2 regions of the Micromonospora sp. NPDC005367 genome follow, and region 1 is predicted to be linked to the other one. Evidence: riboswitches for the same ligand, from Rfam matches in the RefSeq annotation. Region 1 holds a riboswitch; the other holds the start of a gene.
What was found. Region 1 has a riboswitch for glycine ahead of ABZS42_RS03065 (amidohydrolase). Riboswitches for the same ligand answer to the same signal wherever they lie in the genome.
Positions count from the first base shown of each region.

Region 2: linked by a shared signal. The riboswitch ahead of gcvP (aminomethyl-transferring glycine dehydrogenase) and the one ahead of ABZS42_RS03065 (amidohydrolase) in region 1 are both predicted to bind glycine.

Region 1 covers NZ_JBEXFP010000003.1:48,380-64,251, reverse strand. The annotation lists gene ABZS42_RS03080 (hypothetical protein) at 1-183, shown strand, start outside; gene ABZS42_RS03075 (helix-turn-helix domain-containing protein) at 287-907, shown strand; gene ABZS42_RS03070 (hypothetical protein) at 1,024-1,473, shown strand; glycine riboswitch at 1,811-1,908, shown strand; gene ABZS42_RS03065 (amidohydrolase) at 2,077-3,825, shown strand; gene ABZS42_RS03060 (redoxin) at 4,298-5,179, shown strand; gene ABZS42_RS03055 (SAM-dependent methyltransferase) at 5,254-6,072, opposite strand; gene ABZS42_RS03050 (SDR family oxidoreductase) at 6,328-7,014, opposite strand; gene ABZS42_RS03045 (hypothetical protein) at 7,268-7,963, opposite strand; gene ABZS42_RS03040 (ROK family protein) at 8,252-9,217, opposite strand; gene ABZS42_RS03035 (M81 family metallopeptidase) at 9,222-10,691, opposite strand; gene ABZS42_RS03030 (ROK family transcriptional regulator) at 10,705-11,850, opposite strand; gene ABZS42_RS03025 (peptide ABC transporter substrate-binding protein) at 12,146-13,936, shown strand; gene ABZS42_RS03020 (ABC transporter permease) at 14,135-15,094, shown strand; gene ABZS42_RS03015 (ABC transporter permease) at 15,091-15,872, shown strand, end outside.
Region 2 covers NZ_JBEXFP010000053.1:271-14,826, reverse strand. The annotation lists gene ABZS42_RS27075 (DUF881 domain-containing protein) at 1-341, shown strand, start outside; gene gcvH (glycine cleavage system protein GcvH) at 398-778, shown strand; gene ABZS42_RS27065 (FHA domain-containing protein) at 993-1,445, shown strand; gene ABZS42_RS27060 (MerR family transcriptional regulator) at 1,496-2,197, shown strand; gene ABZS42_RS27055 (bifunctional nuclease family protein) at 2,379-2,843, shown strand; gene ABZS42_RS27050 (MerR family transcriptional regulator) at 3,050-3,643, shown strand; gene ABZS42_RS27045 (group 1 truncated hemoglobin) at 4,253-4,651, shown strand; gene ABZS42_RS27040 (globin domain-containing protein) at 4,654-5,829, shown strand; gene ABZS42_RS27035 (cell division protein DivIVA) at 5,882-6,565, shown strand; gene ABZS42_RS27030 (NAD(P)-binding oxidoreductase) at 6,662-7,330, opposite strand; gene ABZS42_RS27025 (NAD-dependent protein deacetylase) at 7,411-8,301, shown strand; glycine riboswitch at 8,417-8,514, shown strand; gene gcvP (aminomethyl-transferring glycine dehydrogenase) at 8,588-11,410, shown strand; gene ABZS42_RS27015 (DUF5999 family protein) at 11,506-11,706, opposite strand; gene ABZS42_RS27010 (chorismate-binding protein) at 11,782-13,020, shown strand; gene ABZS42_RS27005 (helix-turn-helix transcriptional regulator) at 13,058-13,903, opposite strand; gene ABZS42_RS27000 (SDR family oxidoreductase) at 13,990-14,556, shown strand, end outside.

The DNA of each region.
Region 1 (15,872 bases):
GCGCCGCCGGGCGGCCCCGAGCCGGGAGGCATCGTCGGCGGGGAGGGGCTGGCAGGAGTACTCGGTCGTACCCACGTCCGAGATCTGGCCGTCGGTGGCAACAACGTCGGGCAGCTCGCCGTCCGGCTCGCGCCCGACCCGCCCGGCTGGCGAGCGGGACTTATTGACGATAGGATGATATAGCCAATAACAGGAATTGATCCGACGAGGATCGTCGCGGCGGTGGACTCGGCCACCGTTTCGGGTTGCCGACAGCGTTCGATCCCGCCCCGATACCATTCGTTCCGTGGGAACGAGCAGATATCATTCGCCGCGGCGCGCGGACGCCGCGGCGGCGACCCGGGCCTCGATCCTGGCCGCCGGGCGGGAGCTGTTCCTGCGCAAGGGGTACGCGGGCACCACCGTGCCGCAGATCGCCGAGGCCGCCCGGGTGGCCGTGCCCACCGTCTACACCAGCGCCGGCGGCAAGGCCGACATCCTGGCAGCGCTGATCGAGCCGATCACCCGCGATCCCGCGGTCGGCGAGACGCTGGCCGCCATCGCCGAGAGCGAGGACGCCGCCGAGATCATCACACTGCTGGGCGAGGGTGTGCGGCGGACCTACGAACGCCACTGGGACGTCGTCGTCGGGCTGTTCCCGCAGAGCCAGTCGGAGCCGGCCGCCGCCGAGGTGTACGAGCGGATCCTGCGCGCGTACCAGGAGGCCATCGGGGTGGTCGCCGACCGGCTGGTCGAGCTGGACGCACTGCGCCCCGGACTGGACCGTGCCGGCGCGCTCGACCTGCTCTGGTTCTACCTGGGGCAGGCGGCCTGGCCCACCCTCGTCCGGGACCGCGGCTGGTCGCTGGAGCGGGCCGCACGCTGGCTCACCGCCCAGGCCGTCGCCGCGCTACTGCCGCCGGACTGATCCGCACCTCTACTCGCCCTGGGTGCCGGTGTTCCCTGACGACCGGGGCGCGCTGCTCGACCAGCCGTACACCAGGTGGCCGCCGCGCACGGACACCGGCGGATCATGTTGGGCGCGTGGGGGCTGCGGGGTCCTCCGCAACCGCCCCCGCCACCGTCGCCGAGGCGTTCGCCGACGCGTTGCGGGCGGTCGACCGGTTCGACCTGGTGGTGTTCGCCATTCGCGACGGCCTGGCCGGCACCCCGGTGTACCGCGCTTTCGCGGACCGCTTCCCGGAAACCGCCCGGCGCCAGCCGGTTCGCCTTCGTCGTATTCTCGCCGTGTCACGCTGTTCCACGCCGAAATTCGGATTGGTTCGCACCGACCGGTACGACCGTCTGAGCGCACATTTCTGTGAGCGTTACCGGCAGGTCGGCAATCTGGTCACCGGCGACCTCGGGCGGCCGGTGTCCTGGCATCGAGCCGAGCGATCCGGGTTTCGTCACCTCCCGGGTCGTCATATTCTTGGCCGCGATGGCCGCGGCGGTGCTGCCGCGTCGGTAGATGATGATAGACCTCGATGTTGATGGTGTCGACGCTGCTGGTCCGGCTCCGTCTTGTTCTCGACGCGGCCACCCTGCGGTGCGGCCCGCGCGGACGCCGGTCGGCGCGGTCTGACGCTCGAGGCATAGTCCTGAGACGATCCCTATGATGGCGCATAGCGTGTTTCGGTGTCACATAAACATCGACATCGGGCGAACTGCCAGCCCGGCCTGACATGCGGTCGAGGGTTGACATTCGGCCGCCTTATGCGTTGGATCAAATATGCCGTTCGAGGAGCTGTAGGAGAGTCCTCCCCCTGGCCAAGGGAGGCGCCGAAGGAGCAACTTCCCCGGAAACTCACAGGCCCCAGTACTGCAGCTCCGAGGCGCCACTGGAGAGCAGCGGCGTGTGCCGCTCACCGAAGGAGGAACCCGGCGAGAGCCGGTGACACTCTCAGGTACACAGACAGTGGGGACGGAGGACGCCCGCCGCGTCCAATGGTCAGCCGGCTCATCGTCATGCCTCCGTACCCCCAGCCCTTCCTACCCACGCGAGCCGGTGACTCCGGATCGCTGGTCGTTCCTGGGCTTGTCGATGACCCGTCAACGGTGGCCGGTTGATCAGCTCTCAATCGAGGAGAGTTGCACATGTGCGAAACCGATCATCTCGACTCGTCCGGGTACAGCCGTAGGGACCTCCTGGGCCTGCTCGGCATGGCTGGCGCCGGGCTGGCGGTCGCCCCGGTGCTGACGTCGGACCCGGCACTGGCCGCCGCGTCCGACCTCGCGCTGGACCCGAACACGATGCCGTCCGATCTCGTCAACTACGAGGCGCCGACGAACCTGGCCGTCGACTCGCGGGCGAAGGACGCGGCCGTCTCCTGGATCGACCGCCAGGCGGACCGCATCGCCGGCCTGAACGATCGGATCTGGGAGTACGCGGAGCCCTCACTGGCGGAGTGGAACTCGTCGTGGGCCGAGGCGCAGTTCCTGGCCGCCAACGGCTTCACCATCGAGTGGGGTGCGGGCGGCATGCCCACCGCGTTCGTCGCCACGTTCAGTCACGGCACCGGCAAGCCGGTGATCGGGTTCAGCGGCGAGTACGACGCGCTGCCCGGACTGTCGCAGGAGAAGGGGAACCCGAAGCACAACCCGCTGGTCTACCACCATGATCCGTACGCACCGACGTACGGCTTCGGGCACGGCTGCGGACACTGCGCGCTGGGTGCCGCGGCCGCGGGCGCCGCAGCGGCGACGGCGGCGGCGATGAAGGCCCGCGACATCGACGGCACCATCAAGTTCTTCGGCTCCACGGCGGAGGAGCAGCTGGTCGGTAAGTCGGTCGCGGTGAAGGCGGGGGTCTACCGTGGCCTCGACGCCTTCGTCGACTGGCATCCGGCCAGCGGCAACAGCACGAGCTGGGGTTCGGGCAACGCGATGTACAGCGTCGCCTTTCACTTCCTCGGCACGGACGGGCACGGCGGCTCCCCACTGGAGACCCGGTCCACGCAGGACGCGGTCACGGCCATGGCGATGTTGACCGAGTTCCTTCGCGAGAGCGACCTGGCGCACACCGCTCGGATGCACCACGCCATCCGGCAGGCAGGGCAGGCGCCGAACGTCTTCCCGACGCTGTCCAGCATCTGGTACTACGCGCGGGAGGGTAGCCCGGCCCGCTCCAAGATCCTGATGGACAAGATCGTCAGGTGTGCCGAGGCGGCCGCACTGGCCACCGGCACCCGGATGGAGCACCGCATCATGGGCGGGGTATGGAACAAGCTCGGCAACAAGCGTGGCGCCGAGCTGATGTACGCCAACATGACGCAGATCGGCGCGCCGACGTTCTCCGAGGCCGACCAGCGCTTCGGTAAGGCGCTGCAGAGGTCGAACGGCTCGGCGGAGACCGGATTCTCGAGCGCGATCAGTGAGCTCCGACCTCCGGCGCCGGTCTTCATGGGGGGCGGCTCGACCGATGTCGCCGACATCAGCTGGCAGGTGCCCACCATCTCGATGGGCACCGCACACCAGCCCGGGGGCACGAAGAACCACTCGTGGCACCACACCGCCACCGCCGCCGCGAACTCCGGGCACGTCGCGATGATGGCCGCCGCCAAGTACCTTGCGGCGACCACCGTCGATCTGCTCACCCAGCCGACCATCCTGGCCGAGATGAAGGAGGAGTTCGACCGGCGCACTTCCAAAATCAAATGGAAGAGCATGCTGCCGGACAACTACCAGTTGCCGCTCTACGAGCCGCCGAAGTGGTTCCTGGAGCGGACCCGGCAGTCCTGGCCGCCGCGCGGCGTCACGTGGCCGCCCAAGCGGATCGTCTCGACCGAGTCCGCTCCCGATCTCGGGCCGGACCTTCCGCCGTCGAACCTGCCCCCGCTCGAGTAGCGCCGGCAGCGCCGCCCGGCGCGAGGCCGCGAACTGCGGCAACAGCCGCGCGTAGCGTTCGATCACGGGCTCCCGGTGTGGTGTCGCGGCCCGCCGGCACCACACCGGTCCCGGCCCACCGTCGGACGCAGCGAAATGATCACGGCGACGCCGTGGCTCCGCCCGCCGAGCTGCCGGCACCCTCATGCCGGCGCGGATCGGCCGCGGCGGACCGGAGCCGGGATCGTCGGTGGTGACGGCCGGGACGCAGCGTTTCGGCGCGTACGCCCTCGCTCCCGATTTAGGCTGACCATGCCGTGACGCGGCGCCCGAGGATGCCGGGCAGGCACCTCCGCGGCCGATCCGGCTCGCCCGAGTCAGCGACCACACGTGCGGGCGGAGGTGTCCCCGCCCTGGCCCGGGCAGTGCGGGCGTGCCGGCGGACACCGTGCGCCGACTCCGCCAGCGGCGGTGGAAGGAGATCGCCGTGACCATGCGGATCCCCGCGCTCGACGTCCAGCGTTGGGTGAACTCGCCGCCGCTGACCCTCGACGAGCTGCGCGGCCGGGTGATCCTGATGGACATCTGGGAGTACACCTGCATCAACTGGATCCGCACCGCGCCCTACGTCAAGGCTTGGCACCGGGAGTACGCCGACCGGGGCCTGACCGTCATCGGCCTGCACGCGCCGGAGTTCGAATTCGGCAAGCACGCCGAGAACATCGACCGGGGCATCCGGGAACACCGGCTCACCTATCCGATCGCGCTCGACAACGACTTTCGGGTCTGGGACGGCCTCGGCAACCTCGCCTGGCCGGCACGGTATCTCTTCGACGCGGACGGGAAACGCGCCGCCCGGTGGATCGGCGAGGGCGAGTACGACCGTACCGAGGCGGTGCTCCGGCAGCTTCTCGTGGACCGGGAGCCCGACGTCGAGCTGCCGTCGGTGACCGCCGAGGCGGCGACCTTCGCGGCGACCGCGCCGCCCTCGTACGCCGACGTGACGGAGGAGACGTACCTCGGCGTGGACCGGCGGCTGCCCGGCGCCTTCAACCTGACCGGAAACTGGCGGGACGGTGGCGACCACGTCGAACTGGGCAGCGGCGCGGGCGAGATCGCCCTGCCCTTCAACGCCGGCGAGGTGAACCTCGTCGTCGAGCCGGGGCCCGCCGGCCCGGCCATCCTGCGGGTGCTGCTGGACGGGCGACCGATCAGTGACCGGCGCGGCGCCGACGTCGACGTGGACGGGACAGCCCGGGTCGACCGCCCGCGCATGGTCCGGCTCGTCGCCCGCGCGTCACGCGACGATCACCTGCTGACGGTCACCGCCGATCAGCCCGGCTGCCGCGCGTACGTCTTCACCTTCGGCCCCTGACGAAGGATCGGCCGGGCGGAGAGCCGACGTGGTCGCGGCGGAGCTCGTGGCCTCCGCCGCGCACCACACCTGAACTACCGGCGGGGGACCCGGCCGACGGCCGCCAGACCGGCACTACGCCGGGGGTCATCGGTGAAGTACTGCGGGTCGTCAGGGGCGGGCCGCCACAGCGGCAGCCACACCAGGCCCGGCTCGACGAGATCGAGGCCGGTGAAGAACCGCTCGAACCGCGACCGCGAGCGCAGGCCCAGCGGGGTCTCGGTCCGGTGTTGGTAGATGTCGTGGGCGACGTCGAGTTCGTCCTGATCGTGTCGCACGTCGTCGGTGGTGGCGTGCGACGCGACGAGGTGACTTCCCGGCGCGAGCGCCGCGCGGAGCTGGTCCACCGCGCCGTACGCGACGTCGTCGTCGGGCACGAAGTGCAGGACCGCCGCCAGCAGCAGGCCGACCGGCTGATCGAAGTCGAGCAGCTCCGTGACCTGCGGATGCGTGAGGATGGCCGCCGGCTCGCGGAGGTCGCCCCGGATGGCGGTCGCGAGCTGATTGTCCTTGAGAAGATCCAGGCTCTCCGCCACCGCGACCGGGTCGATGTCCACATAGACCACCCGGGCATCCGGCGCGACCTGCTGAACGATCTCGTGGACGTTGCCCACGGTGGGGATACCGGAGCCGATGTCGAGGAACTGCCGCACACCGGACTCGGCGAGGTAGCGCACGGCACGCCCCAGGAACGCCCGGTTGGTCCTGGCGAGCTGCGGCCCCAGCGGAAGCACCCGCATCATCGCCTCGGCGGCTTCGCGGTCCGCCGGGAAGTTGTGTGTGCCGCCGAGATAGTAGTCGTAGATCCTGGCCGCGGTCGCCGGCCTCGTCCCGCCGTCGGTCGCACCAACCATGCCGGCCCCTTCCGTAGGTAGCGCACGGTTCCTCGGGCTTCGCCTCCGCGATCTCCCGCCGGGTAGTGCGCGACCCGCCGCCCCGACGGCGTCCACATAGGAGGCACCGCGACCCTACCCGTCGGGTGGGCCTCGGCGCAGCCCCGGCGGCCGCTGCCCGGCCCGGGCCGGGCGACCCCGTGCCCCGGTTTAGTTTCCCGGGTACGCACGATGCTTCTCGCCGGGCCGCCCGGCCCACGGCCGTGCCGGTCGGGGTCAGTTGGCCAGGACGCCGCCCTCGACGGTCAGTTCCTGAGCGTTGATGCCGCCGTTGCGCAGGAGGAAGTCGGTCGCGTCGACGATCTCCGCCATCGTCACCAGCCGCCCGATCGGGGTGCGGGCCACGTGCGGGTGGTCGGGCATGTGACGCCACTTCGGACTGTCGCCGACGATTCCGGAGTGCAGCGCGTTGACCCGGTGCGGAGCGAGCTCGACGGCCAGCGTCTTGACCAGGCCGCTGAGGCCGGCGTTGTGGGTCGTGACCATGGTGGACCCCGGGTACGGACGGTCCTTGGCCACCCCGCCGAAGAGCACCACCGAGGCGCCGGGGCGGAACCGGTCGCGCAGGACCCGTACCGTCTCGGCGTAGCCGACCAGCTTGATGGTCACCGAGGTGACGGCCGCCTCCACGTCGAACTCGGCAAGGGTGTTCGGCGTCTGGCTCGTCGCGGTGATGACCAGGTTGTCGACCTCCGTGACGTCGGCGAACGCGGCGGCGATGCTGCCCGGCTGAGAGAGGTCGGCGCCCAGCCCGCGGGTGTCTCCGCCGATCTCCGCGGCCACGGCCTCGGCTCGTGCCTTGTCCCGGCTGGTGATGATGACGGTGTCCCCGCGGTCCGCGAAGTGCTGCGCGATGACGCGGCCCAGTCCGTTGCTTCCGCCGACAATGATGGACGTGCTCATTTAGCCCTTTTCCTCCCACCGGTCATACCTTGATCGGCAATTACAGACCGTAGCGCGTGCCGGGGTCGGTTCCGCTGGACGGTGTGGTGACCGCCATGCGTGGCCGGGGCCACAGCTTGGTGCGCGTCACCTCGAGCGGCTCCAGGTGTCGCTGGAGCTGACCGGTTGCGCCAGGTACGCGACCGCCCGCTGAAACAGGCTCGCCCGGGGTGCCGGCTGCGGCGCCACGGGCGAGGCCCGACCGGGGGACAGCTCAGTCGAGCACCGACTCGCCACCCGGGTAGGCGAACGACGCGCGCGGTGAGTAGAAGCCCCAGACGATTTCCAGCGGCTCGGCCGGACGCAGCGCGTACACCGGGTGGTCGGGCTCGAGGAACTCCAGTGACTCGACCTCGAAGGGGTCGACGGGCTCCGCCACGAACGGGTAGTTGCCGCTGACGAACCTTCCGTCCAGGCGGGTGAGGTAGCGCAGCTGTCCCCGGTTCACGGCGTCGCCGGCGCGGCCGACGCGGGCCGTCGTCCTGATCACGGGTACGCCGTCCGCCTCGGTGGTGGCGACCAGCCGCCTGCCCCGTACCTCGATGGTGGTGGTTCCCGCGGTGGCCGGCACCCCGCGGGCGGTGGCGTACGCGCGGACGACCGGACTCGAGTTGAAGTAGTGCGTCCACCATCGGCCGGGGGTGATCCCGTCGGGCGCATCGAGGCCGGACAGGTCCGGTCCGATGTAGGTCAGGGAGTAGGCGCCGAAGCCGGAGGTCTGCCCCGGATCGTCGACGACGTACTGATTCATGAAGACCTGACGGTTAGGGGCCGCCTCGAGCCCGTCCGGCACGAGGGCGGCCACGGCCTCGGGGTCGGCCGGTGTCCAACCGAAGTAGAGCATCCTGCTGTTCACGACGAGCTGTGGAGCGACGAGTTCGGTCACGAGGAAGCCCCTTCCACGCGGCATCGATCGATAGTCGCGACGCTACGGAGCGGGCTGCCCGGCAGACAACGACGGATTACCGACATGCGGCCGGTCCGTCGGCGACCGGGCCGCTCCGTCGGGCCCCGCCGATATCCGACCATTGTGGAATCAGGGCGGCCCGGACGCGCGGTCGATCCAACGCTCCGCCCGGGACAGGTGCGTCATGTACAGCGGTGAGGTTCTCTACTTCACCAGATGGCAGGGCGCCGGCCGGTTCAGCTGGGGCAACTGTGGCTGACCGGCCGTCGGCCCGGATCCGCTGACCCGCCGTCACCCGACGGGAGGCACGAGCTCGGGGGCGCCCCAGGCGTCGGGCACGGGCAGGCCGGCCTCCCGTCGGGCCATCACGGCGGCGCCGACCTGTGCGGCCTGCGCGCCGAAGGCGGAGCGCAGCACCGGGGGCGGGTTCCGCCAGGCGAGCGCCGCGCGCAGGGCCTCGCGTACCGGGTCGAAGAAGAGCGCGCCCGCGTCGGCCAGCCCACCACCGAGGACGATGCGGGCCGGGTCGAGGGTCAGGGTGAGGGTGGCCAGGGCGGTTCCCAGCGCCTGGGTCGCGTCGTCCCAGACCGTGCGGGCCACCGGGTCGGTCGTCACCGCGTCGGCGATGGCCCGGCTGTCCGATCCCGGCGTTCCGCCGAGCCGGGCGTAGCGGCGGGCCAGCCCGCCGGCGGAGGCGTACACCTCCAGGCACCCCCGCTGACCGCAACTGCACGGCTCCCCGCCCGGGTGGACCGGCATGTGTCCGACCTCGCCGGCCGAGGCCGTCGCGCCCGACACCGGCACGCCGTGTACCACCACGGCGGCGGCGATGCCGGTGCCCAGCGGTAGCAGGAGGAAGTTGTCGAGCCCGCGAGCCGCTCCGGCCACCGCCTCGGCGACGCCGGCCGCGCGCGCGTCGTGCCCGACCGCCACCGGCAGCCCGAGGTCGTCCCCGATGAGGGCGCGCAGCGGCACGTCGCGGAACCGGAGGTTGGCGGCGTACCGCACCACCCCGTCGACCTCGTCGACGATGCCCGGCGTGACCACACCGATCGCGGCCGGTGTGACGCCGAGGGCCAGCGCGTCGTCGCGCAGTCGCAGGCACAGGGACCGGACGGCCTTGACCGGGTCGTCGTCCGCCTGTGACGGCACGACCAGCGAATGCCGGAATCGGCCGTCCTCGTCGACCACGGCCCCCTTGATGGTCGTCCCGCCGACGTCGACGGCGAGGACGCACCGGCCTTCGGGCTGAGTCACGCGATCACCCGGTCACCACGGCGAGGCCCGCGGTGAAGTCGCGGTCCAGGGGGAACATCGGTCGCACCACGTTCTGGTACGGCAGCCGCACGAGGTCCTGGTCGACACCACCAGGTGTCAGCGCCAGCAGCCAGTCCCCGGCCGCGTCGAACAGTTCGGGCTCGAGATAGCCGATCTTCACCACGACGACGTCCACCGTGTCGACCGCGACCCCCAACCGGGTGTACGAGCTGAGCAGCCGGTACTGCATCCGGCGGGACGTGACGAAGACGCTGAGACCGCCGACCCGAACGCTGACGCACCGTCCGCCGTCGGGATCGTCGGCCACCGCCTCCAGGATCCCGTCGAGCGGGAGCGGTCCCGGATCGCGGGAGTCGATCCGTCCGCCGACCGTCACCCGGACCGGAGAGCCGAGCGGCTGGTCGGCGACCTGTGCCACCGCCTCGGGGTCGACCAGCGAGGCGAACACGGCCCGGCGCGAGCCGTCGCGGATCTCGGGGCGGGCCAGCATCCGTTCGAGGGCGAAGGTGACGTCGTCGGCGCCTCCGGCGCCAGGGTTGTCGCCCGAGTCGCTGATGAAGAACGGTCGCCGGGCCGGGTCGGCGACCGCGGCCAGGGCTGTGTCGAGGCACTCGTCCATCGTGCCGGTGGGGGCGACGAAGGCGAACTCCTCACGGGCCGCCCAGAAGTGACCACCGAGCTCACGGGCCGCGTCGGCGGCGGCAGTGGCGTCGGTGCCGGTGACCACGATCGCGCCCTGGCAGCGCGGCTGGTCGGCCCAGGCGAACCCGATCCAGATCGCCGCGTCCACGATGCCGTCGCGGGCCTCGATCTCGGGGATCCTCGCGTACAGGCCCCGGGCGGGCTCCTCGCGGGTGCTGGTCATCTCGCCGGGCAGCAGGATCGGCACGTGGACCAGCGCCTTGTGCGGGCGCTGCTGCCGGCGCAGCGCCTCGACCAGGTTGCGGGCGGCGCGTTCACGCGTCTCCCACACGTCGACGTGCGGGGCGGTGCGGTAGCAGGTGAGCAGGTCGCAGGCGTCGAAGAGCACCTTCGAGACGTTGCCGTGCAGGTCCATCGCCGCGGAGATGAACGGCTCCGCCCCGATCGCCGAGCGGATGGCGGTGACCAGGTCGCCCTCCGCGTCGTCGAATCCGACGACGCTCATCGCGCCGTGGAAGTCCAGCAGCATGCCGTCCAGCGGGCCGGCCGCGGCCAGCTTCTCCACCAGCTCCGTGGCCCAGGCCTGGTACGTCGGCGCGTCCACCGCGCCGCCCGGCAGGGCGCGGGCGTGCACGAGCGGGATCCACTCGACGTCGACGGCCCAGGGCTGGGCGGGGGAGAGCCAGTCGTATCGCGCCAGCAGCGCATCGCCACGGGTGACCTCGAAGTCGTCGGCGGTGCTCAGGTGGGGCGAGAAGGTGCTGGATTCGATGTGGATGCCGCCGATGGCGACGCGGAGGGGACGTGGCACGGGTGGTGGCTCCTCAGGAGGGTCGTACGTCGGCCGTCGTGCGCAGCAGGTGCCCGAGGCCGACCAGGGCCGCATCCGGGCCCGCGACGCTGGCTTCGATGGTCAGGGACTGGGTCATGGACGGTAGGCAGCGCTCGTAGAGCATTCCGCGGGTCGCCGCCACGTAGACGTCGAGGCTGGACAGGGCGCCGCCGATGACGACGCTGTCGGGGTTGAGGAAGTTGACCAGGCCGGAGAGCGCCACCCCTAGCAGGCCGCCGGCGTGGCGCACCATGGTCACCACGGTGGGGTCGGCGTCGCCGACGGCCGTCACGATCTCACGGACGGTGGTCGCCGACGAACCCTGCTCGGCCAGCTCGCGGGCCAGGGCGGCACCGCTGGCGACGGTCTCCAGGCAGCCCCTGCTGCCGCAGGAGCAGTGTCGCTCGCCGCTGTCCGCGACGCGTACGTGGGTGACGTCGCCGCTGAGGCCACGACCGCCGCGGTAGATCTGGCCGCCGCTGACCAGGCAGGCGCCGATGCCGGTGCCCGCCTTGACGTAGATCATGTCGGCGGTCTCCCGGCCGCGGGTGACGTACTCGCCGATGGCCGCCGCCTTGGCGTCGTTGTCGACCAGCACCGGCACCTCGAAGCGCGCGGTCAGGTCGGCCCTCGCGTCGAGGCCGCTCCAGCCGGGCATCCGGGCCGGGCCGATCAGCCGCCCGTGGGGGAACTCGACCGGGCCCGGTAGGGCGACGCCGAGCCCGAGCATCGGCTCGCCGGGCGCGGCCGCCGCCTGCATCCGCGTGAGGGTGGCCGTGACGACGTCGAAGACTTCCGTGGGTCCGGCGGCGATGTCGATCGCCACCTCCTCGGTCACGCGGAGCCCGCCGCCGGGTGCGCACAACCCCACTCGGGCGTGCCTGCCGCCCAGTTCCGCGACGGCGAGGAACCCGTTGGTCTCCCGCAGCCGCAGGATCCGGGGACGGCGTCCGCCGGTGGACCGTCCCACGCCCTCCTCCAGGACCACGCCCTCCTCAAGCAGCCGGCGCACCACGGTGGTGACGGTCGAGGGAGCGACCTGCAGCGCCTCGACGAGGTCCGCGCGCGAGCTGGCGGCGCCGCTGGCCAGCAGATCGAGGGTCTGATCGCGCAAGGTGGCGGAGATCGATGGTTCCAAGAAGTCTCTCCTCGTTCGGGCGGTACTCCGGCGCCGCAGCCTCAGTTTGTCGCAGTGCCAAAGCAAGGTTGCGCTCCGGAGTCCGCGCGGAGAGCATCTTTCGATGCCTCGCCGACTTCGATCATACCGTGGCCAAAGTTCCCGAATAAAGAGGGAATTTTTCGTTGACTCAGCACTTCGGCGTGGATAGATTCTCCGCGTTGATCGTCGAGCAGCGGCACAAGGCGGCTGTACCTGTGGCAACGCCGCCAGCGCCCGGAGACGCGGGGCACGTGCACATCAATCGAGGAGACTCATGAGGAGCAGATTTCCCGGGCGCGCCCTCCGTGGCGCGGTGGCGCTGGCGGGTGCGCTCGCGCTCGGGGCGAGCCTGGTCGCCTGCGGCGGCGGCTCGCCGAAGGACGGCGGCAGCCAGGGCAAGGACACCGCGACCGTCGCCTTCCGCACGCCGAACTGGATCCTGCCGATCTCGGCGCCGGGCTTCACCCAGGGCGAGAACGCCATCTTCGGTCAGGCGCTGTACCGGTCGTTGTACCAGTACAAGTTGGACGGCACGGCGCAGTACAACATCGACCCGAAGCGGTCGATGGCCGAGCCGCCGGTGGTCAGCGACGGCGGCAAGACGCTGACCATCACGCTCAAGGACAACACCTGGTCCGACGGCAAGCCCGTCACCACCAAGGACATCCAGTTCTGGTACGACCTGGTCACCGCGAACAAGGACAAGTGGGCGTCCTACCGGGCCGGCGGCTTCCCCGACAACATCGCGCAGTGGTCGATCAAGGACGAGAAGACCTTCTCGATCACCACCAAGCAGGTCTACAACACCGCGTGGTTCGTCGACAACCAGCTCAACCGGATCACGCCCCTGCCCCAGCACGCCTGGGACAAGGACTCCGCCACCGCGGCCGTGGGCGACCTGGCCAGCAAGCCGGAGGGCGCCAAGAAGGTCTTCGACTTCCTCACCGCGGCGGCGAAGGACCTGAAGACGTACGACTCCAACGAGCTGTGGAAGGTCAACAGCGGCCCGTGGCAGCTCGCGAAGTACGTGCCGAACGGTGAGGTCACCCTCGCCGCCCAGCCGAAGTACTCGGGCGAGGACAAGCCGAAGCTGGCCAAGGTCGTGCTGCGGCCGTTCACCAGCGACGACGCCGAGTTCAACGTGCTGCGCGCCGGGGACGTCGACTACGGGTACATCCCGGCGGCCAACGTCTCCCAGGAGAGCTACCTCAAGTCCAAGGGCTACACGATCTCGCCCTGGTACGGCTGGTCCGTCACCTACCTGCAGCTGAACTTCAACAACCCGAAGACCGGGGCGCTGTTCAAGCAGCCGTACCTGCGGCAGGCCATGCAGATGCTCATCGACCAGCCGACCATCAGCAAGGTGATCTGGTCCGGCACGGCGGCGCCCACCTGTGGCCCGGTGCCGGCCAAGCCGGGCACCAACGGCACCGGCTGCGTGTACTCGTTCGACCCGGCCAAGGCCAAGGAACTGCTGGAGAGCCACGGCTGGAAGGTGACCCCGGACGGGCAGACCACCTGCCAGACCCCGGGCACCGGGGCCGACCAGTGCGGCGAGGGCATCGCCGCCGGCACCGCGCTGGACCTCACCGTGACCAGCCAGACCGGTTTCGCCGCCACGACCAAGATGTTCGCCGAGATCAAGTCGCAGATGTCCAAGCTCGGCATCCAGCTGAACATCAAGGAGGTCCCCGACTCGGTCGCCGTCACCCCGGCCTGCAAGCCGACCGAGGCGACCTGCTCGTGGGACATGTCCTTCTTCGGCTCGCAGGGCAGCTGGTACTACCCGGCGTTCGCCAGCGGTGAGCGGCTCTTCGCCACCGGCGCGCCGGTGAACCTGGGCAGCTACAGCAGCGCGGAGGCCGACCGGCTCATCGAGGCCACGCAGTTCTCCGGTGACGAGAGCGCGCTCAAGGCGTACAACGACTTCCTCGCCAAGGACCTGCCGGTGCTCTGGATGCCGAACCCGGTCTACCAGAACTCGGCATATCGGTCCGGCCTGCAGGGCGTCGAGCCGCAGGACCCGATGAACCTCATGTACTTCCAGGACTGGTCCTGGAAGTGACCGATCACTGATCGTTCCGGCCCCGGGGGGGGGCCCCCCGCCCCCCGGGGCCCCCCCCGCCGGCGCCCCCCCCCATCCCGGCAGACCCCAAAGCCTCCTGGGTGTCTGGCGTTCCCCCGTCTCCTCGCCCGCGCGCCCCCCCCGCGGCCCCCCCCACCGCGCCGCCGGGGCCCCGACCGGGGAGGAGGAACCGACCACGTGGTCCGGTACCTCATCACGCGCCTGGGCCAGGCCCTCGTCGTCGTCGTGCTCGTCACGGTGATCGCGTTCCTCATCCTGCACCTGCTGCCCGGAGGCGCGGCGCGAGCCACCCTCGGCAAAGAGGCGACGCTGGAGCAGTTGGCGGCGTTCAACCACGAGATGGGCTACGACCGGCCCTGGATCCAGCAGTACCTCATGTACGTGCAGCGCCTGCTGCACGGCGACCTCGGCTACTCGTACCAGCTGAACCAGTCGGTCGTCGAGGCGATCACCCAGCGGCTGCCGAAGACCATGGTGCTGTCGCTGCTGTCGACCCTGCTCGCCATCGTGCTGGCGATCCCGCTCGGGGTCATCCAGGCCGTACGCCGCAACCGCTGGCCCGACTACGCCATCACCTCGCTGTCGCTGCTGGCGTACGCCACGCCCATCTTCTTCATGGGCCTCATGATGATCATCCTCTTCTCGCAGGTGTGGGCGGTCCTGCCGCCCGAGGCGCCGCAGGGATTCACGGTGGGGGAGGTGCTCGCCGACCCGGCCGGGCTGGTGCTGCCCACGGTCACGCTCGCCATCGTCACCATCGCGGTCTACTCGCGGTACGTCCGCTCCACCATGGTCGACAACCTCAACGAGAACTACGTCCGCACCGCCCGCAGCAAGGGCCTCTCCGAGCGGCGGGTCGTGCTGCGGCACACCCTGCGCAACGGGTTGTTCCCGGTCATCACCCTGCTCGGCATGTACCTGCCCGCGCTGTTCAGCGGCGCGCTCGTCGTCGAGTCCCTGTTCAACTTCCCCGGCATGGGGCAGCTGTTCTGGCAGGCGGCGCTGAAGCGTGACTTCCCGATCCTGCTCGGGGTCACCGTCATCATCTCGATCGCGACGGTCGTCGGCGCGCTCGTCGCCGACCTGCTCTACGCCGCCGTCGATCCCCGGGTCCGACTCCGCGGGAGGGCGTCATGACCACACTCTCCGAGACGGCCCGCCCCGGCACCGCCGGTGAACCGGCCGACGCGTCCGAGGCCCCGGTACGCGGCCTCTGGCGGCAGGGGCTGGTCGTCTTCTGCGAGAACCGGCTCGCCCTGGTGGGCCTGGGCCTGTTCATCCTGCTGGCCGGTCTCTGTTTCCTCGGCCCGCTCTTCTACCACACCGACCAGGTGCACACGGACCTCAGCGCCGTGCACCTGGCCCCCGGAGAGCAGGGGCACCCCCTCGGCACCGACGGGGTCGGCTACGACCAGTTGGGCCGGCTGATGCTCGGCGGCCAGACGTCGATCATCGTCGGACTCGCGGCCGGCATCCTCGCCACCGCCGTGGGCACGATCTGGGGAGCCGTCGCCGGGTTCGTCGGCGGATGGGCCGACGCGGCGATGATGCGGGTGGTCGACGCGATGATGTCGATCCCGTCGCTGTTCCTGTTCATGCTGCTCGCCGCCATCGTCACCCCGAGCGTGCCGATGCTCATCATCATCATCGGCGCCTTCGCCTGGCTGGGGCCGGCCCGGCTGGTCCGGGGTGAGGCACTGACCCTGCGCTCCCGCGAGTACGTCCAGGCGATGCGTGGGATGGGGGGCACGGGCGGCCGGGCGGTGCGCCGGCACATCGTGCCCAACGCCATCGGGACGGTGATCGTCAACGCGACCTTCCAGGTGGCCGACGCGATCCTCTACGTCGCGTACCTGTCCTTCCTCGGCCTCGGCGTACCCCCGCCGGCGGCGAACTGGGGCGGGATGCTCTCCGA
Region 2 (14,556 bases), on a different contig from region 1:
CGCGGGTGTTGGATGCGGTGCAGGAGTTGCGGGGTGCCGGCGCGGAGGCGATGCAGATCTCCGGTGGGGATCGGGCGACGGCACGGATCATCGCGTCGACGTACTTCCTTGATGGGGAGAACGGTTCGTTGGTGGTGGACGGGCGGCGGTTGACGGGCCCGTACACGATCACGGTGATCGGTGATCCGGCGACGATGCGTACGGCGTTGAACATTCCTGGTGGGGTGGTCGCGTCGGTCCAGGGTGACGGCGGTAACGTGATCGTTGAGGATCGTGAGGCTGCCGAGGTTTCGGCGCTGCACGCGCCGATCAAGCTGGAACACGCCCGTCCGGTTTCCTGACCGGGTGTGGCCGCTGCGGGTGGGTGCCCGTAGCACGATGGATGAAGGACGCGTCTGTGATTCCTGAGGATCTGCGATACACCGCCGAGCACGAGTGGGTGGCGGGTGACGGCACCGGAGCGGTCCGGGTCGGCATCACGCACTTCGCGCAGGACGCGCTGGGTGACATCGTGTATGTGCAGCTGCCGGAGCCGGGTTCGGTGGTGGCGGCTGGTGATTCGCTGGGTGAGATCGAGTCCACGAAGAGTGTGTCGGAGATCTACGCCCCGGTGAGTGGGACGGTGGCCGCGCGCAACGAGGCGCTCGGCGACACCCCGGAGGTGATCAACACTGAGCCGTATGGTGCGGGTTGGTTGGTGGAGATCACTCCGGATGATCCGACGGCGGTGGACGGGCTGCTGACTGCGGGCGCGTACCGCGAACTCACCGGGAGCTGAGTTAGCTTGATCCGGTGCGTCTGTTGAGTCCGCGCGTCCGGTTGCCCTGCTTTTCGGCGCTGGCTAGGCTCGCCCAGTCGACCGAGAACCCAATAGTTGAGCGTTGCGGAATTGCCTTCCCGGGCACGGGGAGCCAGCCGCCGGGTGTGCGACTGCCCGGCGGCCAGACCCGCCATTACCCGACGCCGACCGAACAGATCCGTGAGGTGGTCCCATGACGCGCCCAGACGACGAGTTCCCCCCGCTCGACGTCACTTCGACGCTCAATCTCGGTTCACTCGACGAAGTGCTGGAGGGGCCGGACACCGATGTGGTGCCGAGCCGGATGTCCGGCTCGTTGCCGCCGGGAATGGCGCTGCTGGTGGTTCGTCGAGGCCCGAACGCTGGGGCCCGGTTCTTGTTGGATCATGATGTGACGACGAGTGGCCGGCACCCTGACAGTGACATCTTCCTCGACGATGTGACGGTGTCGCGGCGGCACGCGGAGTTCCACCGGGATGGTGGGACGTTCACGGTGCGCGATGTGGGGAGCCTGAACGGCACCTACGTGAACCGGGAGCGGGTCGAGGCTGCCACGTTGAGCAATGGTGACGAGGTGCAGATCGGGAAGTTCCGGGTGGTGTTCATCGCCGGTCCGCGTCCGGAGGAGGAGGCCGGCCGGGGGTGAACGAGCCTGCGGCCTCCACGTCACCGGGGGCGGCCCGGTCCCAGCCGCTGATGAGCATCGGTGAGGTGCTGGGTCAGTTGCGGGTGGATTTCCCCGACGTCACGATCTCGAAGTTGCGGTTCCTTGAGGCTGAGGGGCTGGTCGAGCCGCAGCGTACGGCGGCCGGTTACCGGAAGTACAGCTGGGACGATGTGGCGCGGTTGCGGTTTGTGCTGACCGCGCAGCGGGATCAGTATCTGCCGTTGCGGGTGATCCGGGAGCAGTTGGTCGAGTGGGATGCGACCGGTGCTGCCCCGGGTCGTTCCCGGCCGACGTTGGTGGCGGTCGGCCCGGGTGGTGAGGTGCCGGGTCGGGAGGCGGATGAGCCGGTCGAGTCGTCGGAGGTACGGCTCGGCCGGTCGGATCTGCTGGCTCGTAGTGGTTTGGACGAGTCGACGCTCGCGGAGTTGGAGCGGCTCGGTGTGGTGGTGTGTGATCCGCCGGGTTGGTACGACGGGGACGCGTTGATCATCGCTGGGGCGGTGGCGGGTCTGGCGGCGTACGGCTTGGAGCCGCGGCATCTGCGGGGTTATCGGACGGCGGCAGACCGGGAGGTCGGTTTGTTCGCGCAGTTGGTGGCGCCGTTGGTGCGGCAGAGTGATCCGGCGGCGCGGGCGCGGGCGGCGGAGACGGCGCGGGAGTTGGTGGCGTTGTCGCAGCAGTTGCACGCGGCGTTGGTGCGGGTGGGGTTGCGTTCGACGTTGGGCCGTTGAGGCGTCGTCGGGGCGGTGTGCGGAAAGATCTGTCCCGGGAAGCGTGTCGTAGGCTTGCTGGGGTAACCCCTTTCTGGCGCGGGCGTGGTGCGGGTAGCGCGTGGGACGGCCGTGTCGCGGTCCGTGTACCGTGCAGGGAAGGGTGCGGTGCGGCGTAGGTGACAACGACACGGAGGCGGCGGTGCGCGAGCTGAGCGTGGTCGGGGTTCGGGTGGAGCTGCCCAGCAACCAGCCGATCGTCCTGCTCAGGGAGGTCGAGGGGGACCGCTATCTGCCGATTTGGATCGGCGCGGTCGAGGCGACGGCGATCGCTTACGAGCAACAGGGGGTCAAGCCGGCCCGGCCGTTGACGCACGATCTTCTGCGGGATGTTCTGGCGGCGTTGGATGCGCCGTTGCGGGCGGTGGAGATCACTGAGCTCAAGGACAACGTGTTCTATGCCGATCTGTTGATCGGGGACGGGGTGCGGGTGTCGGCCCGGCCGAGCGATTCGATTGCGTTGGCGTTGCGGGTGGGGGCTCCCATTCGTTGTGCTGAGCAGGTCCTCAGCGAGGCGGGGATCGTGATCCCTGATGAGCAGGAGGATGAGGTGGAGAAGTTCCGCGAGTTCCTGGAGCAGGTGCGTCCGGAGGACTTCGCGGGCTGAGCGGGCGGTGGCCTGTTGGCGGGCTGTCCGTTGCGTGGCGTCACGGCGGGTGACGTCACGCTTCGTGTGTTGATCTTCCGTGTGGCTGCGCGGCGTGTCGCGGCGGTTTCTGCGCGGTAACTCCTCAAGGTCGCTATAGGGTTGCCGTGTCGAGGGGTCGCGTTCCGGAAACGACGCGGCACCGCACGGGCGGGGAGGTTGTCCGGATGCACGAGCTGCGGAATTCCGATCCGGGTACGGAACCTGACGAGCCGGGTGTGGCGGCGCCGTGGTCGGCGACGGACAGTGACGGTTCGGTGGGTTATCGGGGTGTGACGGCCTGCCATGCGGTGGGTATCAGTTACCGCCAGTTGGACTACTGGGCGCGTACGGGTCTGGTGGTGCCGAGTGTGCGGGACGCGTCGGGTTCGGGCACGCAGCGGTTGTATTCGTTCCGCGACCTGGTGGTGTTGAAGGTCGTGAAGCGGCTGTTGGACGCCGGGGTGTCGTTGCAGAACATCCGGAAGGCGATCGAGGCGCTGCGGTCGCGTGGTGTGGAGGACCTGGCGGGGATCACGTTGATCTCGGACGGGACGACGGTGTACGAGTGCCGTTCCCCGGAGGAGGTGGTCGACCTGTTGCAGGGTGGCCAGGGGGTGTTCGGCATCGCCATCGGTGGGGCGTTCAAGGAGATCCAGGGTTCGTTGTCGCACCTGCCGGCGGAGCCGGCGGCTGATGTGCATGCCGGTGAGCCGGCGGTGGCGCCGGAGTCGGTGGGCGACGAGTTGGCGGCGCGTCGGGCGCGTCGGCGGGTGGGTTGAGTTTCTGTTTCGACGGTAGGGCGTGGCGGGTGTGTCGGTGACGACGCGCCCGCTTCTTCGTGTGGCGTGGGTGCTGGGCGGTTGTGTTGTCGGGCGGGCGGGTCTGTGGTGCGCTTGTGTGACGTACGGTGTGTGCGACGCGCCGAGGGCTGTTGCAATTTTCGTGGTGACTGTCCGTGTAGGTAGCTGTGGGTTGTGCCGGATGGTCGGCCGTTCGGCGGAGTTGGTCCTCTTCCCGGGTGAGTTGGTCTCGGCGGTACGGATGACCCTGGTCAGGCGATCGGTCATTCCTCGTCTGCGGTGGTCAGCGGGGTTGAAGCGGCTGTCGAGGGTCGTTTTCGGCTGTCGTTCCGGTGTGGACCGCCAGCCGTCGGCGGTGACTGATTGTGGTTTTCCGATAGCCCAAAGTTGATCATTTAGTCGAGTTCTATGTCACCCTGCGTAGTGGACGGTGTCGGGAATCTGATAGGGGGGCGATGACCGGGGGCGCGTGACGCGCTATGGTCCCTGACGCGGTCGGCCCGGGTACGGGTGTCGCCCTGGGGGCGTCGCCTGCCGCGCCGGCGGACCGTTGCCCCTCCGCACCCCTCCACTTCGGAAGGAAAGACCGTGACCGTTACGGAAGAGACCACCCCCGTCTCGCACTACGAGCGGATCGGCGGTGCCAGCTCGGTGAAGGCCGCCGTCGAGCTGTTCTATGACAAGGTGCTCGCCGACCCGGAGCTCGCCGGTTACTTCACCAACGTGGACATGGTCGGCCAGCGCCGGCACCTGGCGCTGATGCTGACCGTGGTGCTCGGTGGCCCGAACGAGTACAGCGGCCGGGGGTTGGCCGAGGCGCACCAGCCGATGAACATCCCGGTCGAGCACTACGCGAAGGTCGGTGAGCACCTGATCGCGACGCTGACCGAGCTCGGCGTGCCGGTGGACGTGCTGACGCATGTGCACGAGGTGCTGGGCCAGGTGCAGGACCAGGTGGTGTCCGCCGGGAACCAGCCGGGCGCCTGAACGTGGACGTCGCACGGCTCAAGCAGAGTTGGTCCCTGGTCGCCGCGCACGGTGACCAGGTGCCGCTCTACTTCTATTCGACGTTGTTCCTGTCCCACCCCGAGACCCGGCAGATGTTCCCGACGAACATGGCCGGGCAGCGGGATCGGCTGGTCACCGCGTTGGCGCACATCGTGACCAACGTGGACCAGCTGGACCGGCTCGTCGGGTTCCTGAAGGATCTCGGCGCCGACCACCGCAAGTTCGCGGTACGCCCCGAGCACTACCCGGCCGTGGGTGAGGCGCTGGTCGCCACCTTGCAGCACTTCCTCGGCGAGCAGTGGACCGAGGAGCTGGCCCAGGACTGGACGGCCGCGTACGGGCTGGTGTCGCAGGTCATGATCGAGGCTGCGCAGGCGGCGGAGGCGGTGGCCCCGCCGTGGTGGGTGGCCGAGGTCGTGGCGCACGAGCGGCGGGCGTTCGACGTCGCGGTGCTGACCCTGCGACCGCAGTACCTGTTGCCGTTCGCGCCGGGGCAGTCGGTCGGGGTGTCGCACCCGGCGGTGCGGACGTGGCGTTACTACTCGCCGGCGAACGCGCCGCGGCAGGACGGCACGTTGGAGCTGCACGTGCGGGCCGCGCCCGGTGGTGTGGTGTCGTCGCGTCTGGTGTACGGCACGGCGGTGGGCGATCAGATCCACCTGGCCTCGCCGGTGGGCGACCGGTTGACGTTGTGGTCGGCCGGATCGAGTGATCTGCTGCTGCTGGCCGGCGGCACCGGCTGGGCACCGGTGAAGTCGCTGGTCGAGCAGGTCGCCGCGGAGGGAGCCGGTCGCCGGGTCGACCTGTATGTGGGCGCGCGTTCGCGCCTCGAGTTCTACGACACCGAGACGATCGAGAAGTTGGCCGCCTCGTTCCCGTGGTTGACGGTGACGTACGTGGTCGGTGCGGATCCGCAGCGGCCGGGCGAGTTCGTGCACGCGGCGGATCGGGCGCTGGCCGACGGCGACTGGCGGTCCCGGCACGTGTACGTGTGCGGCTCGGACGAGATGGTCAGCTATTCGGTGCGGGCACTGACCCAGGCGGGTTACCACGCGGGGCAGCTGCACCACGAGGGTCTCGGTAAGCACTGGTACGGGCCGGCGTGGCGGACGGCGCTGGACGCGTCCGCACCTGACAACTCCGGAGGCGCTCGGTGAACGTGAGTGGTGGACTTGTGCGTGTCACGGCCACGAACGAAAGGTCAGCCCGGTGAACGCAACCCCGATCAGCAGGTACGACGGGATGCAGCAGGTGTCCGGCGGTGTCCAGGTGCGGATGACGGCCGACCGGGTACGCCGGTGGGAGTTCTCGTCGGCGTCGTTCGCCCGCCGCGGCTACGACAACACCGACGTGGACCGGTTCCGGATGCAGGTCGCCGACGAGCTCGACCTGCTGTCGGCGCAGATCGCGAACCTCCGGGCGGAGAACGAGCGGCTCAACGACCGGGTGGAGCTGCACCGGCACGGCGTGATCCCGAGCAAGAACACCGGTGTGCAGGTGCCGGCGGCGAAGGAGGTGAACCTGCTCTCGGCGGCGCAGCGGGAGGCGGAGCAGATCATCGCCCAGGCGCACGACTACGCGCGTCGGGTCGCCGAGTACGCCCGCACCCAGTACGAGAGCTACATGCAGGCCGCGGTGGACGAGGCGAAGCAGGAGGCGGAGCGGGCGGTGAAGGAGTACCGCAGCAACGCCGGGCCGAGTTTCGACGACTCGGTCGCCACCCGGGAGGCCCTGCGGATCTTCGGCGAGATGATGATCTCGCACATGCAGGCCGCCGCGCGGCATCTCGACGACGGCAGTGAGCAGTTGGCGCGCACGATGGATCGGCTGGTCGGGCAGGCGGTGGGCGCCGCGGCGCAGCAGACCGCGCTGCCGCGCCACAATCAGCGCTGACACCGGTCGGCCGGAGCCGGGGAGCACCGATGCGCCGGCCGGCCGGTGCCCGGCCCGCGTGGGGCGCGGGCCGGGCAGGCTGCCGCCGCGGCGGGGTCAGTTCGCCGGCCGGTCGGTGACGGTGCTGACCGCCTCGGCGATCGGGGTGTTGCCGCCGACGAGTTCCAGGATCATCGCGGTGGTGGCCGGTGCGTGCAGCAGCGCGACCAGGACGCGGGCGACGTCGGTGCGGGTGACCGAGCCGCTGGGCACGTGCCGGGCCAGGGAGATCCGCCCGGTGGGCGGTTCGTCGACGAGTCGCCCGGGGCGCAGCACCGTCCAGTCCAGGTCGCGGGCGATGAGGTCGCCCTCGGCGGCTTTCTTGGCCCGCAGGTAGGCGGCGAACACCTCGTCGGTGCCGGGCCGCGGTTCACCTTCCACGCCCATGGAGGAGACCAGCAGGTAGCGGCGTACGCCGGCACGCTGCGCGGCGTCGGCGAGCAGGGCCGCGGCGGCCCGGTCGACGGTGTCCTTGCGTGCGGCGCCGCTGCCCGGTCCGGCGCCGGCGGCGAACACCACCGCGTCGGCGCCGGCGAGGTGTCCGGCGACCTCGGTGAGCTCCGCGTGTTCCAGGTCGCAGACGACCGGCTGGGCGCCGGCTGCGGCGAGCGCGGCGGACTGGTCGGGGTTGCGGATCAGGCCGACGGCGTGGTCGCCACGTCCGGCGAGTTCCCGCTCCAGCAGCCGGGCGATCTTTCCGTGTCCTCCGGCGATGACGATGCGCATACCCATCAACCTAGTGCGGTGTCCAGGATCGTTGGCGAGGTCCGGGCGGCGGTGGGCGTGGTGATGGATGCTGAGGCAGCATGGACATCGTGACGGAGATGATCGACGCGCTGGTCGACCGGGTGAGCGCCGGTGGCGTCGTGGTGTTGAGCGGCGCGGGGCTGTCGACGGAGTCGGGGATCCCGGACTACCGGGGGCCCAGTGGGGTGGCCCGCCGGCACACCCCGATGACGTATCAGACGTTCACGGGGGATCGGCTGGCGCGGCGCCGCTACTGGGCGCGCAGCCACGTCGGGTGGCGGCTGATGGCCCGGGCGTGGCCGAACGACGGGCACCGGGCGGTGGCCCGGCTGCAGCACGCCGGCTTGGTCGGTGCGGTGATCACGCAGAACGTCGACGGGTTGCACACGGCGGCGGGTAGTTCGGGTGTGGTGGAGCTGCACGGGCGCCTCGACGTGGTGGTCTGCCTCGACTGCGGCAACCGGATCTCCCGGGACGAGTTGGACCAGAGGCTGCGGGAGGCGAATCCGGATTTCGCCGCGCGGGCCGACGCGGTGAACCCGGACGGTGACGTGGAACTCGACGACGCGCAGGTGGCCGGGTTCCACGTGGTGGACTGCACGCTCTGCGGCACGGGGACGTTGAAACCGGACGTGGTGTTCTTCGGTGAGACGGTGCCGGCGGCGCGGGTGGCGCGCTGCTTCGCGTTGGTGGAGCAGGCTCGGCTGCTGCTGGTGCTCGGTTCGTCGCTGACGGTGATGTCGGGGCGGCGGTTCGTGCTGCGGGCAGCGAAGCTCGGCATCCCCGTGGTGATCGTCAACCAGGGGGCCACCCGCGGTGACGCGTACGCGGCGTTGACCGTGGACGCGCCGTTGGGTCGGGTGCTGCCCGCGCTGGCCGACCGGATCACCGATGCGACGCAGGGGGCGGCGACGGGGGTGTCCGCCGTCACACCGGTGGCCGCCGGCTGAGCTGCGCCGCGCGCGGCGCCGGGGCTGGGCGGGCCGGACCGGCCGGGCAAGATCACGAAACCGGGGTACGAAACCTGGGGGAAATCCGTGCGCTGGTAGCGTTGACCATGCCGGTAACACCCACGGGGGAGAGACCGCCCAGCTGTACCCGGGCGGCGCCGAAGGGGCAAATCCTCCCCGGAACCTCTCAGGCAAAAGGACCTCGTGGGCAGGCACTGTGGAGCGCTGCTCGGGCGCGACAGAGGGGGAGGCCGACCTGTCGACCTCGCCCCCCGGAGCGAAGCCCATGACCGCAGAGCAGTTCGCCACCCGTCACATCGGCCCCGGGCCTGACGACGAGCGCCAGATGTTGGAGACCGTCGGCTACAGCTCGATCGACGAGCTGATGGACGCGGCGATCCCCGAGGTGATCCGCTGGCACGGCACCCTGGACCTGCCGGACCCGGCGACCGAGGCGGAGGCGCTGGCCGAGCTGCGTGCCCTCGCCGCCCGCAACACCGTCGCCGTGTCCATGATCGGTTTGGGTTACCACGGCACGCACACCCCGGGTGTGATCCGCCGTAACGTGCTGGAGGACCCGGCCTGGTACACCGCGTACACGCCGTATCAGCCGGAGATCAGCCAGGGCCGGCTGGAGGCGTTGCTGAACTTCCAGACCATGGTCACCGACCTGACCGGGCTGGCCACCGCGAACGCGTCGATGCTGGACGAGGGCACCGCCGCGGCCGAGGCGATGACGTTGGCGCGCCGCGGGTCGAAGAGCAAGAGCAACGTGTACGTCGTCGACGCCGACGCGCTGCCGCAGACCATCGCGGTGATCACCAGCCGGGCGGAGCCGCTCGGCATCGAGGTGCGGGTGCTCGACCTGGACACCGAGCAGCTGCCGGGCGAGTTGTTCGGCGTGCACCTGCAGTACCCGGGCGCGTCCGGGGCGGTCCGGGACCACGCCGGTCTGGTCGAGGCCGCGCACGCCGCCGGGGCGCTGGTCACCGTCGCCGCGGACCTGCTCGCGTTGACCCTGCTACGTCCGCCGGGAGAGATCGGCGCGGACATCGCCGCCGGCACCACCCAACGTTTCGGTGTGCCGATGGGCTTCGGTGGGCCGCACGCCGGCTACCTGGCGGTTCGGTCGGGCCTGGAGCGGGTGCTGCCGGGCCGGCTGGTCGGTGTGTCGAAGGACGCGGACGGCAACCGGGCGTACCGGCTGGCGTTGCAGACCCGTGAGCAGCACATCCGGCGGGAGAAGGCGACCAGCAACATCTGCACCGCGCAGGTGCTGCTCGCCGTGATGGCCGGCATGTACGCCGTCTACCACGGCCCGGACGGGCTGCGGAAGATCGCCGAACGCACGCACGAGATGGCGGTGCGGCTGGCCTGCGGGCTGCGCGGTGGCGGGGTCGAGGTCCTCGACGTGCCGTTCTTCGACACGGTGACGGCTGTCGTGCCGGGCCGGGCCGCCGAGGTGGTGGCCGCCGCGGCCGAGCGCGGGGTGAACCTGCGGCTGGTCGACGCCGACCGGGTCGGTGTCTCCTGCGACGAGACGACCACCGGCGAGCACCTGGCCACGGTGTACGCCGCGTTCGGGGTGCCGGCCCCGCGGGGCGAGTTCGAGGTGGCCGTTCCGGTGGCGCTGGCCCGCACCTCCGAGTTCCTCACCCACCCGGTGTTCAACAGCCACCACTCGGAGACGGCGATGCTGCGCTACCTGCGCCGGCTGGCCGACTTCGACTACGCCCTCGACCGGGGCATGATCCCGCTGGGTTCGTGCACGATGAAGCTCAACGCGACCACCGAGATGGAACCGGTCAGCTGGGCGGAGTTCGCGCACATCCACCCGTTCGCTCCGGCGGAGCAGACCGCCGGCTACCGGGACATGATCGGCCAGCTGGAGGGGTGGCTGGCCGAGGTGACCGGCTACGACGCGGTGAGCGTGCAGCCCAACGCCGGTTCGCAGGGCGAGCTGGCGGGGTTGCTGGCGATCCGCGCGTACCACCGGGGGCGCGGCGAGGGGCACCGGGACGTGTGCCTGATCCCGTCGTCGGCGCACGGCACCAACGCCGCCAGCGCCGTGATGGCCGGCATGCGGGTGGTCGTGGTGGCGTGTGACGACGACGGCAACGTCGACCTGGTCGACCTCGACGCGAAGATCGACAAGCATCGGGACGCGCTCGCCGCGATCATGGTGACGTACCCGTCGACGCACGGGGTGTACGAGACGGGCATCGCGCAGCTGTGCGCGAAGGTGCACGACGCGGGCGGTCAGGTGTACGTCGACGGGGCGAACCTGAACGCGCTGGTCGGGTTCGCGAAGCCGGGCAAGTTCGGGGCGGACGTGTCGCACCTGAACCTGCACAAGACGTTCTGCATTCCGCACGGCGGTGGCGGGCCGGGGGTCGGTCCGGTGGCGGTGCGTTCCCACCTGGCGCCGTACCTGCCGGGGGATCCGGCCGGTGAGCGGGCCGACGGCACGCCGGCGATCTCCGCGGCCCGGTACGGTTCGGCGGGGATCCTGCCGATTCCGTGGGCGTACCTGCGGATGATGGGTGCGGCGGGGCTGTCCCGGGCCACCGGCGTGGCGGTGCTGGCCGCGAACTACGTGGCGGCGCGGCTGCGTAACCACTACCCGGTGCTGTACTCCGGCAACAAGGGGCTGGTGGCCCACGAGTGCATCCTCGATCTGCGTCCGCTGACGAAGGCGACCGGGGTGAGCGTCGACGACGTGGCGAAGCGGCTGATCGACTACGGCTTCCACGCGCCGACGATGTCGTTCCCGGTGGCGGGAACGCTCATGGTGGAGCCCACCGAGAGCGAGGACCTGGGTGAGCTGGACCGGTTCTGCGACGCGATGATCGCCATCCGGGCGGAGATCGACAAGGTGGGTGCCGGGGAGTGGCCGGCGGGGGACAACCCGCTGTCCAACGCGCCGCACACCGCGGCGATGGTCACCGGTGACGAGTGGCCGCACCCGTACCCGCGGTCGGTGGGCGCGTACCCGGCCGGGGTGGACCGGGCCGGTAAGTACTGGCCGCCGGTGCGGCGGATCGACGGCGCGTACGGCGACCGGAACCTGGTCTGCTCGTGCCCGTCGCCGGAGGCGTTCGAAGACTGATCGGGGCGCGCCGGGGTGGTCGTAGTGGCCGCCCCGGGCGTCGTCGACGAGGCTGTTGGTGTGGTCGACGACCTGTCGTGACGCTGTGTGGTCGCTCAGGCGACGAGGGCGTGTCGGGCGGGGCCGCGGTGCGGGGCGATGCAGCTGCCGTCGGGTAGCAGCTCACCGGTGTCCTCGAAGATGATGACGCCGTTGCAGAGCAGACTCCAACCCTGTTCAGGGAAGCAGGCGACGACCCGGGCGGCTTCCCGATCGACGGCGTCGGCACAGGGGCAGGTGGGTTGGTGCTGGCACATCGGGTTCTCCGGACTGTGGGGGCGCTGTGTCATGGTTCACATGACCAGTGACGCACAGTACCAAGCGAAAGTGGTCTGCATCGAGCAGGTCCACGCGGGCGAGTCGGGAATTCCGCTGAACGGACGACGAAGGATGGGCCAGACGGCGTGGATACCGTTCCGTTGGCAGAGATCGATGTTCCGGCGGCGCCGGCCGAATGCCGCCAGACGCTGGTGGAACGCGCCCGCTGGGAGTGGCGCCCGAGCGACGGCGGCGACCCGGCCGCCGGCGTGCAGGAGTTCCTCGCCGCCCACGGCCTGCCACTGGACGACCTTTCCCGCCCCGCGTCCGGCCATGACCCGGACGGCCCCTGCGGCGCCGCCCTGTACGTCTCGGCGGCCGCGGGCGCGCTGCTCATCGGCGCGCCACCCGGCGCGCCGAACCCGGCGCCGGCGCTGCCGGAGGTCGCCGTGGTGGTGTACGACCACGCCGACGCGCCACCACCGCCGTCCGGCGCCGGCCCCTGGCGGCTCGGCGACTGGCGGGAGAGCTGGACCGACGCCCAGCACGCCGCCGCCGTCGAAGCGGTCCGCGAGGCCATCGGCCGCGGCGACGTCTACCAGGTCAACGTCGTCGGGCACGCCGCCGCCGGCTACACCGGTGATCCGCTGCCGGCCCTCGCGCGGCTCGGCGCCCTGCCGGGCGCCCGCTACGGCGGCACCCTCTCCGGCGCCGGCTGGGCGATCGGCTGCGCCTCCCCGGAGACGCTGATCGAACTCACCGACGGCCGGCTCGTCACCCGGCCCATCAAGGGCACCCGCCCGGCCACCACGGCCGGCGCGCGGGAGCTGCGGGCCAGCGCGAAGGAACGCGCCGAACACGTGATGATCGTCGACCTGGAACGCAACGACCTGGCCCGCGTCGCCCGCACCGGCACCGTGCGGGTCGACCAACTTTTCGCGGTACGCCGCTGGTGCGACCTGTGGCAGGCCGAGTCGACGATCTCCGCGGCGGTCGCCGACGGGCTGGGCCTGGCCGACCTGCTGCGCGCGGTCTGCCCCGGCGGCTCGGTCACCGGCGCGCCGAAACGTGCCGCGCTGGAACAGATCGCCGCTGTGGAACCCGTCGGACGTGGCGCCGGCATGGGCGCGCTCGGCTGGGTCGCGCCCGGCCGTGTCGACCTGGGCCTGACCATCCGCACCGCCGCCGCCGACGGCGAACGGCTGCACCTGTGGGCCGGTGGCGGCATCACCTGGGGCAGCGACCCGCGGGCGGAGGTCGCCGAGGCCGCCGCCAAGAGCCGCCCGCTGCGCGCCACCCTCGCCGGCCGCTGACCCACGCCTTTCCCCACCGCCGGGCGTCCGGCTGGGGTCAGAGCGAGCTGTACGCGACCGGAAGCGCACCCAGAAAGGCCAGGGCCTCGGCGTCGCGGGATCCCGGCGGCGCGCTGTAGAGCACGAGGTGCTGGTCGCGGTCGGGGAGCGTGAGCGCGTCGCAGTTGACGGTGATCTCCCCGACGACCGGGTGACGGAAGGTCTTCGTGAGCACCGGCGTGGTCTGCACGTCGCGCCGCTGCCAGAGCTGGGCGAACTCGGGGCTGGCGTCGCGCAGCTCGGCGACGAGTTCGGCCACTGCGGGGTCGGACGGGTACCGGGCGAGGGTGGATCGGAGCCTCATGACGACGTGGTGCCGGAACTCGGCGGCGTCCGAGACTCCGTACAGGGGCACGTCCGTACCCGGCGACCCGAGGAACGCCCGGCGGGCGAGATTGCGGTCCTGCGGGGCCAGTTCGGCGAAGTCCTCCATGAGCGCGGCCGCGAGGTCGTTCCACGCGAGCACGTCGAAGGCGGCGGACGTCACGAAAGCGGCCGTCTGCGGCAGCCGATCGAGCAGCGCGAGGATGCTCGGACGGACGTCGCGCCGGTACAGTCCGGTACGGCTCGGCGCGGTGCCCGCGAGCACGTGCAGGTGAGCGGACTCGGCGTCGGTGAGCCGCAAGGCGCCTGCGATCCCGGCGAGGACCTCGCCCGAGGGTCGCGGCGCCCTGCCCTGCTCGAGCCGAACGTAGTACTCCGTGGAGATGTGCGCGAGGACCGCCACTTCCTCACGGCGAAGACCCGGTGTCCGGCGTCGCGGACCCGAGGGCAGGCCGACGTCCTGCGGCCGGAGCCGCTCGCGACGGCTGCGAAGGAACGCCCCGAGCTCCTGCTTGTCCATGCCGCAAGTCTGCACCCCGCGCGGCGACGGATCCTGGTACCGCCTGTGCCTGCATCCGGGCTGACGATCGGCCGAACATCGTCGTCATGACGAACGACAGCGACATCGCACCTATCGGCCTGCTCGCCGGCAAGGTCGTGTTCATCACCGGCGCCAGCCGCGGCATCGGGGCGGCCGCCGCCCGGCTCTTCGCCCGCGAGGGCGCTGCGGTGGTGCTCGCCGCCCGCAGCGTCGACGCCCTCCAGCGGATCGTCGCCGAGGTCCACGCCGAAGGTGGCGTCGCGGACGCCGTGGCGGTGGACCTCGCCGACCGGGCCGGCATCCGTGCGGCGGTCGACCACGTCGAGGCGCTGCACGGACGGCTCGACGGCGCGTTCAACAACGGCGCGGCGATCCAGCAGCCCGGCCCGCTCGACACGACGAGCGACGAGGACATCGAGGAGCAGTTCGCGGTGAACTTCCGGGCGCACTGGACCGCGATGACGCTCGAGGCCGCGCTCATGCGCCGCGGCGGTGGCGGGGCGATCGTCAACACCTCGAGCATCGGCAGTCGCCGCGCGAACCCGGACCTGCCCGCGTACGGCGCGATGAAGCGGGCACTCAACAGCATCACCGAGACCGCGGCCGTGACCTGGGGCCGGCAGGGGATCCGC